2 linked regions of the Bdellovibrio bacteriovorus str. Tiberius genome follow. The protein of the gene in region 2 binds, or shares a complex with, the protein of the main gene of each other region. Links are inferred from orthologs where the notes say so. Each region holds a gene or a part of one and is shown on either strand. Other genes may lie near its edges. The genes, in order: rpsJ and nusB.

Region 1 (6,025 bases), 2.0 Mb from region 2 along the record:
AATTGAGCGTGCCACCTTTTACTCCTACTTACGTCTCTTGATGATTGAAGAGTTGGTTCTCTTATTGTTTCTAGTTTTGAACCCCTTACAAGGTTGACCCCAAGGAGTTACCGGGTGATGCCCTTTACCAACGCCTTCACCACCACCGAGTGGGTGATCAACTGGATTCATGTGCATACCACGTACAGAAGGACGGATACCTCTCCAACGAGAGCGACCTGCTTTACCTAGATTGATGTTTTCATTGTCAGTGTTACCAACTTGACCGATAGAAGCACGGCAAACTGTCAATACTTGTTTCAACTCACCGGATGGCATACGTACTTGGCAGTACTTGTCGCCTTTACCAGCAAGAGTTGCGCTTGCACCAGCACCACGGCAGATTTGACCACCTTTGCCTGGACGCAATTCAACATTGTGAATCACAGTACCAACTGGGATCGCACCAAGAGTCATAGAGTTACCTGGTTTGATGTCGGCTTTATCAGAAGAAATAACAGTATCGCCAACATTCAAACCTACTGGAGCAAGGATATAAGCCTTAGCGCCATCGATGTAGGAGATCAGAGCAATACGGCAAGTTCTGTTCGGATCGTACTCGATCGCGATAACTTTTGCTGCAACTTCAAGCTTGTTACGCTTGAAATCAACCAAACGGTATTTTCTCTTATGACCGCCACCTTGGTGACGAATAGTGATTTGACCGTGATTGTTACGCGCAGCTTGTTTCTTAAGAGGAGCTAGCAAAGACTTCTCTGGAGTAGTCTTAGTGATTTCTTTGAAATCGAAACCAGTCATTCCTCTGCGACCATGAGAGCGTGGGGCAAATGTTTTAATACCCATCTTTATACTCCCTCAAAAAGAGCGATCTTCTCACCTTCAGCAAGCTTAACGTAAGCTTTCTTCCAGTAAGCGACCTTGGTTAGACCGAATTTAGTTTGCTTAGAGTGACCGCGGCAGACGCTAGTTCTAACGCTATCAACTTTAACTTTAAAGTTTTTCTCAACAGCGGCTTTTACTTCTGTTTTAGAGGATTTCATATCCACTTCGAACACGTAAACACCAGCAGCGTTGTGATAAGTATTTTTCTCAGTAATGAGAGGGGCTTTAATTACTTGTTTCATTACGCCTTCTCCAATGAACAACGATCTACGATTTTAGCCACAGAATCTTTAGTGATAACAGCAGCGTCGTACTTCAATAGATCAAACACGTTCAAACCTTCAACTGGGAAGTATTTGAATGTTGGAAGATTCTTGGAAGCACGGTTGAATTTGTCATCAACTACAGAGTCAACCAATACAGCCTTCTTCAAACCGAAAGCAGCCAAACGTTTGTTAAGCTCAGCAGTTTTACCTTCAGAAGCCATGCTGTCCACGATGAACAGTTTGCCTTCTTTTTGAAGGTGAGAAAGTGCCATGCTCAGACCCAAACGACGAACTTTTTTAGGCAGAACGAAAGCGTAGCTGCGAGGCTGAGGACCGAAAGCGGTACCACCACCTGGCATCAAGATAGAACGGCTGGAACCTTGACGAGCTCCACCAGTACCTTTTTGTTTAAACGGCTTTTTACCACCACCAGACACAAGACCTTTGGTCTTAGTCATGTGAGTGCCTTGACGACGAGCCGCCAATTGCCATTGAACTACTGTGTGAAGAACTTCCTTTTTAACAGGAGTTTCGAACACGTCAGCAGCAAGCTCAACGGAGCCAACTTTTTCTTTTTTCCAGTTCAATACATTTACTGTTGCCATACTATTCTCTCACCAACTTAACCAAAGTGTTTCTAGCACCTGGAACTGGCCCTTTTACCATCAGAACGTTTTCTTCAGCGATAATCTGAACAACTTCGACGTTCTTAACAGTGACAGTTTCAGCACCCAAATGACCTGGGAATTTCTTACCCGGCATTACGCGACCTGGCCATGTTCTGTTACCAGAAGAACCCGGACGACGGTGGAATTTAGAACCGTGGGATGCAGGACCACCTGCGAAGCCCCAACGCTTCACGGAACCAGCGAAACCTTTACCTTTAGACTTGGAAGTGATTTTTACGAAATCACCTTTAACCAAGCTGTCGATAGAGATTTGCGCGCCAACAACAGTACCTTCCGGTGGAGCTTGACGAAGTTCTTTTACGAACTGAGCGCCATTCTCGAAGCCAGCTTTTTCAAGGTGACCTTTTTCTGCTTTGTTGGAGTTTTTAGCTTTTTTAGGGTGGCAAGCTACCTGGATAGCTTCGTAACCATCAGCTTCGTTAGTCTTGATTTGAGAAACAAACCAAGGCTCATAACGAAGAACAGTAACAGGAACAGCTTCGCCGTTCTCGTTATAGATAGTAGCCATACCTTCTTTGAAGGCGAACAGGCCGTTCAATTTCAGACCTGCAGTATTTTGAGTTTCTGTAGTTTCGCTCACGTCTTACCTCTAAACCGCAGAAAGTTTGATTTCAACATCTACACCAGCAGAAAGATCCAACTTCATAAGTTGATCTACTGTCTGTTGAGTTGGTTCTAAAATATCGAGCATACGCTTGTGAGTTCTCACTTCGAATTGTTCACGAGATTTTTTATCTACGTGCGGAGAACGCAATACAGTGTAGCGGTTGATGCGAGTAGGCAAGGGAATTGGACCCGCAACTTTAGCGCCTGTACGACGAGCAGTCTCAACGATTTCTTTCGTCGACTGGTCAAGCAATTTATGATCGAATGCCTTCAATCTGATTCTAATCTTCTGACTTTGCATATGGACACTCTTCTCTTTTATAAAGTATCGTAATTACTAGCAAATTTGTTAACGTTCAACGTCCTGATCCCATCGAAAACTTGCCCCGAATTAGCCCTTGCGGCCTGAATCGCCTTCAACGCGGGGGGTTTTTTGTAGATATAGACGCTATGAGTGCGCGAGTATGCGCACTTTGAAATCTAATGTCAAAGGGAAATATTATTTTTTTTAATATCTTCCCATTTTATGGAGAATGTCCGTTTTTACCTTCGCAGGCACAATGGCATATTCCAAAAATTCCATACTGAAGCTTGCTCGTCCTTGGCTCAAACTGCGGACATCCGTCGCATAACCAAACAGACTCGCCAGAGGGGCTTCGGCCGAAATAACCTGACCACCACCCTGCTTCACATTCATCGCCAGGATTTTCCCACGGCGGGCATTCAAATCGCCCACGATGTTCCCGACGAAGTCATCCGGACAAGTGACCTCTAGTTTGAAGATAGGCTCCAAAAGCTCTACAGAGGCCGCCTTAACCGCATCCCGGAATGCCAGGGAAACAGCCGCCTTAAAGGCCATTTCGCTGGAGGAATCGGGACGAACTTCAACTGAATTTAAGGTCCCCTTAATACCCAGCATCGAACAACTTGCCAAAGGACCGACTTCGGAAGCTTCACGGAAGCCCGATTCAGCAGCCTTCAACATAGGGGCTGTAAATTCTTTAGACACAGCCACTTTACTGATGAACTGGATACCATCCGCCTGAGAAATAGGCTCGATGGAAAGGGAGACTTTGGCAAAGTGAGTTTCACCGGCAATCTCACGCTCGTAAACGTGCTCTGCCTTGGCTGCAGCCGTGATGGTTTCACGATAGGAAACCTGCGGCTTACCCACATTGGCCTGGATCTTATGCTCACGAAGCAGGCGATCCACAAGAATTTCCAAATGCAATTCACCCATACCAGAAAGCAGGATTTGCCCTGTTTCAGGATCCGTGCGCAGACGGCAGGATGGATCTTCTTTTTCAAGTTTAGCCAGGCCGGCCAGCATTTTTTCCTGGTCCGCAGAGGACTTCGCCTCTACCGCCACGGAAATAACCGGCTCTGGGAATGTGATCGCCTCAAGAACCACAGCATGAGAGCTTTCACACAGAGTGTCCCCAGTACCTGTGAACTTAAGACCGATAACCGCACCGATATCACCAGCCTTCAGGCTGTTGATTTCTTCACGGGAATTCGCATGCATTTTCACCAGCTTCTGGATGCGCTCTTTTTTCTGAGTGCGCGGATTCAAAAGCTGCTCCCCGACCTTCACTTCACCGGAATAAACACGGATATAAGTCAAAGTGCCGGCAAACGGATCGTTGGCGATTTTGAAAGCCAAAGCAGCCGCGTGAGCATCGAATTCAGTTTTACAGATGATTTCTTTATCAGGACGCTCAGGATCGTGGCCCACGATTGCAGGCACTTCCAGAGGCGACGGAAGGTAGTCAATGACCCCATCCAACAAAGGCTGAACACCTTTGTTTTTGAAAGCGGCTCCACAGAATACCGGGAAGGCTTTCAATTCAAGAGTCCCTTTGCGCAAAGCACGTTTAAGCTCTGGCACAGTGACTTCTTCTCCATTGAGATATTTCTCAAGAAGTTCGTCTTCAAATTCAACGATCTTCTCAATGACCTCAGTACGGAAGCGGTTTACTTCCTCTTGCATGTCATTGGGAACATCGGTGATTTCGAAATGGTCACCCATTCCGGACTGATCCCACATGTAAGCGCGGTTTTCCAATAGATCAACAACACCACGGAAAGTGTCTTCCATGCCGATTGGAACCTGCACAGGGATTGGGTTCGCGTTCAGCTTTTCTTTGATCGTCCCAAAGGACATCACAAAGTCAGCACCAACACGGTCCATTTTATTAACGAAGCAAATGCGGGGAACTTTATATTTGTCGGCTTGCTTCCAAACGGTTTCGGACTGAGGTTCAACCCCATTCACACCGTCGAAAACAGCGATCGCGCCATCCAATACACGCAAAGAACGCTCAACTTCAATAGTGAAGTCAACGTGGCCCGGAGTATCGATGATGTTGATTCTGTGATCTTTCCAGAACGCCATGGTCGCAGCAGAGGTGATAGTGATACCGCGCTCTTGCTCTTGAACCATCCAGTCCATGGTGGCATCACCATCATGGACCTCGCCGATTTTATGACTTTTACCTGTATAGTAAAGAATGCGTTCGGTGGTGGTCGTCTTACCGGCATCGATGTGAGCCATGATGCCGATATTACGAGTGTACTTGAGATCAGCTACAACTTTAGGATCTTTAGCTGACATCTGAACAGATTACCAATTGTAGTGAGAGAATGCCTTGTTGGATTCAGCCATTCTGTGAACGTCGTCTTTCTTCTTAATAGCATTTCCTCTATTATTGTACGCGTCCAAGAATTCGCCAGCCAAACGTTTCGCCATGTCTTTCTCACCGCGCTCGCGAGAGTACTCAACCAACCAACGCATAGCCAAAGCCAAACGACGGGATGGACGAACATCTACTGGAACTTGGTAAGTAGCACCACCTACACGGCGGGAGCGAACTTCGATAGAAGGCTTAACGTTCTCAAGAGCTTTTTTGAAAACTGCCAAAGGCTCTTCACCTTGAACTTTGCCTTCAAGCTCTTTCAAAGCACCGTAGAACAACTTTTGAGAAGTTGCTTTTCTACCTTGAATCATCATTTTATTGACGAACTTAGCAATTACTAGATCCTTGAAAACCGGATCTGGAATGATTTCTCTTTTAAAGGTCTTTTTACGACGTGACATCTCTCAATCCTTATTTCTTAGGTCTCTTAGTACCGTATTTAGAACGGGCGCGCAGACGACCGTTTACACCTTGAAGGTCCAATACCCCACGCACGATGTGGTAACGAACACCCGGCAAATCCTTCACACGACCACCGCGGATTAGTACAACGGAGTGCTCTTGAAGGTTATGGCCGATACCAGGGATGTAAGAGATAACTTCGAAGCCATTGGACAGACGAACTTTTGCTACTTTACGAAGAGCGGAGTTCGGCTTCTTTGGAGTCGTAGTATAAACACGAGTACAAACACCGCGACGCTGAGGACAAGAGTCCAAAGCTGGTGATTTTGTTTGGTTTTTTTGAACAGTACGCTCACTTTTGATGAGCTGATTAATTGTTGGCACTTTATATACCCCTTAAAAACAATTATGCGGTTCTGGACGCTGGAACTTACATTTCGGTGACGCCCAGGTCAAGACTTTGTTGTTAAAATTACATTTATCC
Region 2 (6,006 bases):
GAATGCGGTGGTGGCCAATGCCGAAATCAATCGCGTGGTGAATTCCATTTTGGCGATGGCGCTTGATAACTATAATTACAGCAGCAAATCCTGTGATCGAAAAAGATTTTTAAAATACCTGGAAGACGATCTGGATCGCAATCTTCCGCAAATCACCAAAGCTCTGTATTTCAATGTGCCGCAGGCCGGTCCCAAACATCACTCCGAAGTTCCTTATGCGGCGGGAAGACCATACACGCAGCTTTATTTCTCGCAAAGTGCGAAAGTGCAGGTGAAAGGGCAAACCTTCTTTGTGGGGTTTGATAAGATCGACCATTTCTTTTCTCACGGTTCCATGTACTGGGACATGGTCGGTCAGGATGCAAAGCTTCCGGCCGATAAAGTAAAAAAGGCCCTTGAAGTTGGCGTCATGCAGGAAAATGCGACGTGGGGGTTGCAGCGCCCGGGCGTGAAATCTTATGCCGATCTGATGGCAAACTATAAAGGTCTTTATTTCTGGCGCGATCTGTTTGACGGGGCCCCGCCGTTCATCGTCTGTAAAAACGGAAAGTTTGAAAAGAACCGCGAATTTGATCTGGCCAATTATTTTGAACCCGTGATGGATGAAACGATCAATTGCAGCAGTTTTGCAGATCAGGAAATTCATGATCGTATCACAGCGGTCACCAAAAAATGGAACCTGAACTGTCCGGTGGATGCGAACGCCTGTGCTACGGCCAAAAAAAACCACGGGGATAAATCCGCATTCTTGTTGCATCCGCTGTGTCTGGGGACGGGAAGTTCCCAGATTGAAAAAGCCTCGCCGATGACCACCAAAGACGTGATCGACACCGCTCAGGCCGCGATGTCCGGTGGCGGAGATTATCTGCTGTTTAAGCTTTTCGGTGAAAAGAAAAAGAAAGGGGCGCAGTAATGGTTTATCTGTTGATGCTGTCCCTGGCCTGGTCGGCAGGGGAAAAGGTCAGTGTGACGGAAGCCCGTAAAACCTGGAAGGCCTTCCGTGCTTGCGAAAACCAAAAGGCTAAAGAGGCGGATCTTTTACGCTGTGCCAATGCCGAACTGTCAGAAAAGCTTATTCCGGCGGTGAAGGCTCAGATGATTCAGTTTCTGGATCAGGGTATTTCTTTTTCAGATGTGCGAGAGTGCGAAGAAAATGCGCCGATCCAGCCCATGAAACCTGTCGCGGGTGAAACGGCTTTCTGCATGCAGCTGACCGGACTAAAAAAACAATCCCACGGCTATGTCGTTTTTGTAAAAGAAAACGGAGCCGCCAAAATTCAAACTATTAAGTTCAAATTTTAAAGGCTCCGCAAAGGTTCTAGAAGATAACGCTGTCAGGAAGACCCAGGCGAGCGGCGATGATACGCACGATTTCGCTGGCGGTTTCTTCCAGGGCGCGTTCGGTGACGTTAAACACGGGCCAGCGGCGGTTCACTTTAAAGATCTTTTCAGCGTATTCGATTTCTTTGGCGATGTGAGACATCGAGGCATAGGATCCGCCCGGATCCTGGCCGAATTTTTCCAAACGGCTTTTGCGGATACGCTGCAGGGAATCCATATCGATGATCAAACCCACAATGCGACGCTGATCGATCTTGAACAATTCTTCTGGCAGGGGAGTGTCCAGTACCAGCGGCACGTTGGCAACCTTCCAGCCCTTATGGGACAGGAAGATGGAAAGCGGAGTTTTACTGGTGCGGGAAATCCCGACCAGGACGATGTCGGCTTTGTCCAGTTCGGCAAAGGTTTTGCCGTCGTCGTGTTTTACGGTGTATTCGATGGCTTCAATGCGTTTGAAGTATCTTTCATCCACGGCACGCAATGCGCCCACGGTGTCTTCGGAATGCTGACCAAAGAAAGTGTCCAAAGTTGAAAGCAGCGGACCCAGAAGGTCAAAATAGGGAATGCCTTTGCCTGAAGCCATTTCGCGGATCTTGGCGCGCAGACCCTGGCTGGCAACGGTGTAGGCCAGCATCCCACGGCGTTCGAAGCATTCTTCGATAACGGCTTCAGCCTGGGTGTCGGTGCGCACGTTTTTACAGCGGATGATATTAACGTCTTTGGTGGTGTATTGAACCAAAGCCGCGCGAATCATGGTTGCCGCGGTTTCACCGGTACTGTCGGAAAGAATATAGATGGTGTAGGTTTTGTTATCGCTGTCCATCAGTCAGCAAGTCCGTTGATCAGCGCACGGCGCACATTTTCGACATGTTCTTTCAGCCACAGATCCGCCATGCCCGAGAAAAGAATAAAGGCAAAGTCAGGGCTTGCTTTGATCAAAAGGCAGGAGGTTTTGTTTTCCGGATCCAGATGTTGCAGTTGCAGCTTTTCCAGCATCGGCTGGGATGCGGTGGACAGCACAGACAAAAGATTCATCGGCGGGATTTTAACAAAGGATTTGGAATTGTTTTTCAAAAGGTGAGTCGCACCTTTTTGGAAGTAAGCTTGCGCTTTCCACTGACCATCGTGATTTTCCAGCATAACGCCGGCATCAAACAACAATGCCAGACGCGAGAACACCACAATCGCACGATCAATGTGATCTTCCGGCAGACCCAAAGAAAGGCCGCGCACCAAAGACAGATCGCGGGATGGCTCGAAGTGAGCGTGACGTTCAGAGGCTTCCACCTTGGCTTCAAAATCATTGTCCAGAACAGACTCTAGTCGTTTCTGAAGGTTTGTGATTGTTGACACCAAAGACTGCGAAAATTTCTCCATGAACGCTCCCACTAAGATGCTCCGCCAAATGATGATGTTGGTGATGGCGGTTTATTTAATTGTGGGGAGAAACGTTTGTTTAATCAAGGACGACTGTGAATTCCTGAACCGGGTGGTGGGACTGCCACGCAATCTGCAGGTTCCCGGTACTTTGTCCAGGTGGCATGAAGATGCGCAAAGTGGGCTCGTTCAGATTCTTCCAGATGCGGAAAATCTCGGCGGTCCACTGGGTAAGGTCTTCGTTCCAGGGAAGGATCACGACCCATTTGTTTGGCAAAAGTTTGTCAGAGGCGATCATCAGCGGCTGAACAGACATCGCAGGCACGGCGGGCTTGTTCAGTTCGGTCTGTTCCAGAACAAGACCTAAAAATTCGGGCAGAGCCGGAGTTTGATGGCGCGAAGACTTGCACACCTGAAAATTCAGGTACCAATCCAGCTTCGCGGTCCACGGCGACTTTTCCAGATCAGGCACAATCCACAGGTCGGAACCCGGGTTCAGAGCGCTGGCCTGGGAAAGTACGCTAAGAGCCATTAGTGAGCCTTGCCGACTTGATCAAGAAGTCCGTTAACGAAGCCGCCAGAATCGGAAGTTCCGTATTTTTTGGCGATTTCCACCGCTTCATTGATGGCGATGTTTTCTTTGATCGGGTCTGCGGCAAAACGCATTTCGTAAACGGCAATGCGCAGGATGTTGCGGTCGATGGTCGCCATGCGTTCCACTTTCCAGTGGGCGCTGGAGGCTTGAATCTTGGAATCAATCGCTTCTTTATTGGATTTCACACCGGTCACGAGAAGATCAGCATAAGTGATCACTTCGGGGTCAAGACTTTGCTCAAACACTTCCAGGAAGGTTTGGTAGCTGATCTGCGGAGCAAACTCAGTTTGAAAGAGGACCTGGAGGGCGAGTTCGCGGGCTTGGCGTCTTGCTGTCAGTTTCATGGTTCGTACTTTTCTCGCTTTCAACAAATGTCATAGCGGTGAGGCTTAATTGTGGATTACTTGCGTCGACAAAATCAAGAAGTTCAGCGTCTTCCAGAGTCTCCACAAATTCCTGAACGTCTTTGAAGGTTCTGTATACACTTGCAAAGCGAATATAGGCAACGTCATCCAGTTGTTTTAGTTCTGCCATGACCTTTTTCCCGATCAGACGGGAAGAGATCTCGGATTCGCCACGGTTGATCACCCAGGCAGAGATCTTTTCAACCACCGCATCGATCTGCGCCAGACTGACCGGACGCTTCTGACAGGAGGCTTGAAGACCCTTAAGGATTTTTTCTTTGCTGAACGGTTCGCGGCGGCCGTCTTTTTTGATGATGAACGGGAACGCGAGCATGATCGTTTCTACAGTCGAGAAACGGGCTTTGCACTCGAGGCACTCACGACGGCGGCGGATGCTTCCGTCCTTCTGCACTCGGGTATCCAAAACTCTGTCATCAGCATGTCCGCAAAAAGGGCATTTCATAGTCTTTAGTCCCGTCCAAAAAGCTAGCCGGAGATTAGGGAGGCGCCTGCTTTCAGTCAATGGGTCTAGTGTTGATGGCTTGGCGTGTCAACGACTTCCTCGCCAGAGGGAAAACTGAATAGAATAGAAGCCAGAATTGAGGTGCGTGTGAAGACTTTTCTATCGTTGATTTTGCCCTTGTTTTTGAGCTCCATTGCCACAGCCCAAGACTCCCAGCCCGTGGTGGGCCGTGATGCTGCCGCCAAGTACTTCCAGCCGCGTGATACGGCGTCATCGTCTTCGTTCAATACCGGCGGCGGTCCGTCGGATCATTACCTGGCTTTGCACTTTGGCCGTTACATGGCGTCGCAATCCTATGACTGGGGCAAGAACGGTCAGGAAGACGATGTGGGTAAAAACCAGTTCGGCGTCACTTACCGGGTGGGCGAGTGGTACAACTCCATGGACATGCTGCTAAGAATTGATTATTCCGAGTACGACCTGGGGGGCGAAACTCCGAATAAACTGGCGTTTGTTCCGATGATCATGTTCCCGGATGCGACCTCGCGTTTCCCGCTGTATTTCGGTGCGGGTGCCGGTTTGGGAGTGTTCTTTAAACAGGCCTCTGGAAAATCTGCACTGTCCCTGGATTATCAGGTTGTTGCGGGGGCACGATTCTTCAATATCTTTGAAAACACTGGATTCTTCATTGAAGCTGGTTTAAAAAACCACCTTCTTATTCTGTCCTCCGGGCAGTTCAACGGAACCTTTTTGGCCACTGGCCTGGTGTTTACATTTTGAAAATTCACAAGCATCTCGTATCTGAAATCGTCACCGCTCTGGATGAAATCTTTGAACAGGGTTTCTATGCCGACAAAGTCATCCAGCGCCACCTGAAGGCCAACACCCGCTGGGGTTCCCGCGACCGCCGTTTCTTTGCTGAATCTGTTTACGAAATCGTGCGCTGGGAGCGTCTGCTTTCCCACCTTGCTGACGACAACGATCTTTGGAAAGTCTGGGGCGCGTACTGGGTGCGCGGCGGGAACGAACTGCCTGACTGGGAAGAGCTTGACGGTCTTGATCCGAAAGAAGTCATCGCCCGTGACAAGAACGTATCTTCATTCGCCATCGCTCAGTCAATTCCGGACTGGATGCACGAACGGGGCACCCTGGAACTGGGCGAAGAGTGGAAGGATGCGATGCGCGCGCTGAACAAGCCCGCGGAAGTGTTCCTGCGCACCAACACTTTGAAAACCACTCCGGATGAGCTGATCAAAACTTTGGAAAAAGACGGCATCAATGCCACAAAAGTTTCCCCGGATCTGCCGAACGCTCTTCGTTTGGTGGAACGTAAAAACGTCTTCATCACCGAATCCTTCAAGCTGGGTCTGTTCGAAGTTCAGGATGCCGCTTCCCAAATGGTGGCGCCTTTGTTGGGCATCGAACCGGGTCACCGCGTGATCGACGCTTGTGCTGGTGCTGGCGGCAAGAGCTTGCACATGGCTTCCATGATGAAAAACAAGGGCAAGATCATTTCTTTGGACATTCACGAGTGGAAATTGAAAGAGCTGAAAGTTCGTGCCCGCCGTGATGGTGTGGACGTGATCGAAACCCGTTTGATTGATTCCAACAAAGTGATCAAACGCTTGTACGACACTGCGGACCGCGTGCTTTTGGATGTGCCTTGTTCGGGAATGGGCGTTTTGCGCCGCAATCCTGACACCAAATGGAAATTGAGCAACGAAGAGATCGACCGTCTGCATGGTCTGCAGTACGAGATCTTGAGCACCTATTGCAACATGACCAAAAAAGGCGGGCAGATGGTCTATGCGACCTGCAGCCTTTTG

What was found.
Region 1: the proteins of nusB (region 2) and rpsJ are in contact, whole or in part, in a solved structure (PDB 3D3B), measured with the Escherichia coli proteins. The link is inferred for Bdellovibrio bacteriovorus str. Tiberius from one-to-one orthologs.

Annotation. Positions count from the first base shown.
Region 1 is NC_019567.1:3,056,989-3,063,013, forward strand. Bases 1,086-3,926 are described here. They hold rpsJ (30S ribosomal protein S10), read right to left. Parts: upstream 2,745-3,926; coding sequence 2,427-2,744; downstream 1,086-2,426. Other genes in these bases: rplW (50S ribosomal protein L23), read right to left, coding at 1,086-1,124; rplD (50S ribosomal protein L4), read right to left, coding at 1,124-1,753; rplC (50S ribosomal protein L3), read right to left, coding at 1,755-2,417; fusA (elongation factor G), read right to left, coding at 2,952-3,926. Also shown: rpsS (30S ribosomal protein S19), read right to left, coding at 1-15; rplB (50S ribosomal protein L2), read right to left, coding at 25-843; more of rplW, read right to left, coding at 846-1,085; more of fusA, read right to left, coding at 3,927-5,057; rpsG (30S ribosomal protein S7), read right to left, coding at 5,067-5,540; rpsL (30S ribosomal protein S12), read right to left, coding at 5,551-5,925. UniProt on the Escherichia coli protein: Involved in the binding of tRNA to the ribosomes. Part of the processive rRNA transcription and antitermination complex (rrnTAC). The complex forms an RNA-chaperone ring around the RNA exit tunnel of RNA polymerase (RNAP).
Region 2 is NC_019567.1:1,040,422-1,046,427, forward strand. The notes cover bases 1,954-4,775. They hold nusB (transcription antitermination factor NusB), read right to left. Parts: upstream 3,658-4,775; coding sequence 3,250-3,657; downstream 1,954-3,249. Other genes in these bases: BDT_RS05090 (pyruvate, water dikinase regulatory protein), read right to left, coding at 1,954-2,164; BDT_RS05095 (GTP cyclohydrolase), read right to left, coding at 2,164-2,718; BDT_RS05100 (hypothetical protein), read right to left, coding at 2,798-3,250; nrdR (transcriptional regulator NrdR), read right to left, coding at 3,596-4,180; BDT_RS05115 (hypothetical protein), read left to right, coding at 4,328-4,775. Outside these bases: BDT_RS05080 (hypothetical protein), read left to right, coding at 1-913; BDT_RS05085 (hypothetical protein), read left to right, coding at 913-1,302; more of BDT_RS05090, read right to left, coding at 1,319-1,953; more of BDT_RS05115, read left to right, coding at 4,776-4,960; BDT_RS05120 (RsmB/NOP family class I SAM-dependent RNA methyltransferase), read left to right, coding at 4,957-6,006. UniProt on the Escherichia coli protein: Part of the processive rRNA transcription and antitermination complex (rrnTAC). The complex forms an RNA-chaperone ring around the RNA exit tunnel of RNA polymerase (RNAP).